One region of the Lysinibacillus sp. NPDC047702 genome, then DNA from elsewhere that is predicted to be linked to it. Evidence: riboswitches for the same ligand, from Rfam matches in the RefSeq annotation. Region 1 holds a riboswitch; the other holds the start of a gene.
What was found. Region 1 has a riboswitch for cyclic di-GMP ahead of ACQKIM_RS03775 (amidase). Riboswitches for the same ligand answer to the same signal wherever they lie in the genome.

Region 1 (2,210 bases):
TTACATGTCTTGCTGGTGATGTAATTGGCGATTATTCATTTGAGCAGCCATTAAAACCTGGTGATCGTCTTGTATTTACGGATATGGCCCATTATTCAATGGTGAAAAATCATATGTTTAACGGTGTCAACTTACCTTCAATCGTTTCTTACAATGATGAAGAAGGCATTAAAGTCATTCGTGAATTTACATTTGAAGACTATAGCGGTCGACTTTCTTAATCAAATGGCAAACACCTCCAACTAAGCTGAATGCTTGGGTTGGAGGTGTTTTGTTGTTAACTACTTTGGGTTATAAAAGACTACTTTCCTCCTAACTCAAGAAAAATAGTCTTAGTGTTTTACATCATTCAACTTCGAATAGGTTTTAAGTGTACTTTGCTTTTATTATGGCTGCATATTCATCCAACTATCAACATGATGAATAGCAACCCCTTGATAGCTTGTTTTTTTGGCATAGTGACGTTGAACAAGTGCTAGTTGTTTATTCATATAAGCTTCACCATCATCATAAAAAGTAATATTTTGACCATCATCTAATGCCCCTGTTTCAACACTAATAACAATGGATTTGTTAACTTTCTTAGCATAGGCTACTTCATGTTGCACAACTTTAATAATTTCTTTTGCAGCATTTCGATAAGCCATAATAGAAACATTCTCTACTTGGTTTATCACCCATTCTGCTAGTAATCCTTTTCCAAATTGATTGTTGAATTTAATTTCATCAAACCAAAATGGCATATCGGCCTCCAAAGGTAAATGTAACTGCTTGGTTTCCCTTTTGGCTTTTGTAAGAAGTGCTTGATAGGATTCAATTGTTTGTGTCCGATTGTGACTCCATCCACTATTTAAGTATGGCTCTACATCAAGATGAACACCTGAAAATTGCTCTGTTACTTCAGCATTTCTATTGTATGTATGTAACCAATCAAACAGCTGTTCCTGCATTTTATAGCCTTCTTTGGATACCCAATCTGGCGCTCCATCCAATGCATATATTTTGATGCCCTTTGCTGTTGCGTGACCAATAAAGCGCTTATAATCGGCATTTGCTATATCCATATCAATCTGTAAATAAAGTTTGTTTACTTGTTTATTCTCTAAAAATAAGAGTACTCCTGCCTCATCCTCAATAATTTTTGATGTATCCCATAACCAAGTAGCCTTATCTTCCACAGTCACTGCATCTACCTTCCCAAATGATAGTCCAAACGCACTGGCAATGGTAACAAAAATAACAATAGTTATTGTTAATAGTGAATAACGTTTCATATCTTACAGCTCCATTCTATTCGCCAAGGCTCCTATAACAGATCCTGGCAACATGAAATCATGCACTAGAATAGTGGTTAGACTCATGGTTTTGCGTTCTTCCCTTTCGACAAGTTTGCCTTTTACAGTTGTTTTCTTACTTTTATCATACATTGGAAAAATAAAAATGTCTGTAGGAAAAATGCATAATAATCATAAATATGCTGGAATCAAATAATAAATCTACGGGTTATTTTTACTATAGAAAATAAAAAACGTAGAGCATTCAAGCATCTACGTTTTCTTGTTCATTTTCAAGCATTTTATGCAAGTAATTAATAATTTCACGAATTCCTTCTAGTGAATTGACTAGTATTTTTGGGTCTACATAAGTAATCATACGATTTTCTAGGTTTGCTACTGCTGTAAAATAACGTGTTTTTGAATAGTTGACAAGTCCCATCTGCTGTAAGATAGACGTGTCAAAATCTAGAATTTCACGTGCCTCTGTTACGAGTAATCCATAATTCACAACATCTGTATTTAATACTATAATACGTGCTGTTGCAGCATTTGAAGAACGATTATAAAGAATACGTTCAAAATCAAGCACTGGTACAAGCTCACCACGAATTCTTGTGAAGCCTAGAAGATAATTAGGTAAATGAGGAATTGGTGTTACATGCTCTAATTTTTCAATCGAAATTGCTTGTTCCACAGGCACTGCATATTCCTCAGTCCCACAAGCAAATACTACTGCTTTTACACTCTCCATGCGGTCACATCCTTCAATTTCTGCTGTTATATTTTTGCAGACTCTTTGACAATTTCAACTAGTAAATCTGCTAATTTTTCTAATTCTTCTACTGGAATTTTTTCATTTGTTGTATGAATATCTTCGTAGCCTACAGAAAGGTTGACCGTAGGGATACCAAACCCTGCAATCACATTTGCATC
Region 2 (2,210 bases), on a different contig from region 1:
AATACCTCTCCATCTTCCATATCTTTTCCATAACGATTTTTATAATCTTCAAGGAAACGTTCATCAATATCCTCTAATACATGCATGACTATATTCATATTAGCAAACGTGCCTTCAAAAATATCTTCTTCCATTATTTCAAGGGCATTTGTATCTCCAACTAGTGCACCTACGACTTTTTGCTCTTTATCTAGTGCAATAGCACAGTATCCTTGATGAACATTTGCTTCAATATATTCCTTCGTAAATTGATAGAAATCTTCATAAGGAAGTTGTAAGGCGTAGCCAATAATCGGCTCTTGCACCCATTTGCCAGCAACATCTACTCCAATAAATGTTTTAGCTAAACATTCTGCTGCCTGTTCAATTAAATCTGATTGGTTCTTTGTAAGTATTTCATATGTATATAATTCTTGAACTGTTTGCATCATAAATTCCTCTTTTCAAAATGTGAATATAGTTAACGAATTGGTAATTGCGAAACATTGTCAACTACTGTTCCTGGGAAATTAACTGTCTCTAAAGCATTTCGCACTTGCACATATGCAATTTTAGATGCTGGATTAACAATAAATATATCTTTGAAGCCTAGAGATGCATAAAACATTAGTGTTTGTCCTAGCTCTGTGGAAACCTTTGAAGGTAGGGGTGATTGGTATGTTGCATCAAAAACTAAAGTAAATGTAGTTTTCTGTACTCTAGCAACTGTTTCTTCCAAATCTTTTAAATATTGCTCTACAAGAGCTGCTTTAATAAACCCTATTATTTGGACGTGTACCTCCTTTTTTGCCTCATAAACCGCCATCTTATATTTCTCTTTATCAACGACTATCATCTCAAATCTCCTTTTTATAACTTTCTAACTTTATTTGCTGCTGTTAGTATTATTCTATAAATATCACTAAATACATACATTTCAATATAATTACATCTGTAGCTACGATTGATAGGCATCGTCTATTTATTTTTTCCACAAAAAAAACTATCCTTGAACATAATTAGGATAGCCAAAAAACACTTATTATCTTGGCAACCCGACTATCATTATCCAAGGGGATTTTAGACTCGTAGCTTTGCGTCCTTACCTTTCGATAAGTTTGCCTTTTTCAATTTTATAAAAATAATACTAACATCACATTGATATATTACAATTACATTATAAAGGACTTGTCAATTTTTGTCGACATTTAGTAATTTACTCCTAATAATATCAGATGAATTAGAGGATTTCTCAAATTCATTTTTTCACAAACTTGTTGAAAGTTATATCATTTCACTGCCCATCAACATTCTTTTTCAAAGTTATCAAGCAATGCACGCACTTCATCTGTTGATTTCGTATTCATCAGTTGATTTCTTAGTTCAGCAGCTCCAGGGAATCCTTTTACATAAATTTTGAAAAAGCGATGCAGCCCTGTGATTGAACGTGGTAGTACTTCTGCATATTGATCTTGAAGATCAAGCTGTAATCTTAAAAGATTAAGGTACTCTTTACTGCTATGCACTTTTGGCTCTTTTTCAAAAGCAAAAGGATTTTTAAAAATACCTCTTCCAATCATAACGCCATCAACATCATATTGTTCAGCAAGCTGCAGCCCAGTTTGACGATCAGGAATATCTCCATTGATTGTTAGTAGCGTATTTGGTGCAATACGATCACGTAATTTTTTGATTTCTGGAATTAGCTCCCAATGCGCATCTACTTGGCTCATTTCCTTTCTTGTACGTAAATGAATAGAAAGATTTGCAATATCCTGTTTTAAAATATGTGTTAGCCACTGCCCCCACTCATTTACATCGTTATAGCCAAGTCGTGTTTTCACGCTGACAGGCAATCCTCCCGCTTTAGCTGCTTGTATAAGTTCTGCCGCAACATCTGGACGTAGAATAAGGCCACTACCTTTCCCTCTTGATGCCACATTCGGTACAGGGCAGCCCATATTAATATCGATTCCTTTAAACCCCAGCTCTGCCATACCAACACTCATTTGACGGAAATATTCGGGATTATCCCCCCAAATATGTGCCACCATCGGCTGTTCATCTTCTGTAAAAATCAAACGACCACGCACACTTTTCATGCCTTCTGGATGACAATAGCTATCCGAGTTTGTAAACTCTGTGAAAAATACATCCGGTCGACCAGCTTCACTTACTACGTGACGAAAAACAACATCTGTCACATCTTCCATTGGTGCAAGCACGAAAAA

Region 2: linked by a shared signal. The riboswitch ahead of ACQKIM_RS24335 (hypothetical protein) and the one ahead of ACQKIM_RS03775 (amidase) in region 1 are both predicted to bind cyclic di-GMP.

The regions. Positions count from the first base shown of each region.
Region 1 covers NZ_JBNNMG010000004.1:134,699-136,908, forward strand. The annotation lists gene nspC (carboxynorspermidine decarboxylase) at 1-221, shown strand, start outside; gene ACQKIM_RS03775 (amidase) at 387-1,274, opposite strand; cyclic di-GMP riboswitch class I at 1,318-1,404, opposite strand; gene ACQKIM_RS03780 (chemotaxis protein CheW) at 1,540-2,028, opposite strand; gene ACQKIM_RS03785 (M20/M25/M40 family metallo-hydrolase) at 2,055-2,210, opposite strand, start outside.
Region 2 covers NZ_JBNNMG010000077.1:12,189-14,398, reverse strand. The annotation lists gene ACQKIM_RS24340 (hypothetical protein) at 1-428, opposite strand, end outside; gene ACQKIM_RS24335 (hypothetical protein) at 461-835, opposite strand; cyclic di-GMP riboswitch class I at 1,026-1,112, opposite strand; gene ACQKIM_RS24330 (tRNA dihydrouridine synthase) at 1,284-2,210, opposite strand, start outside.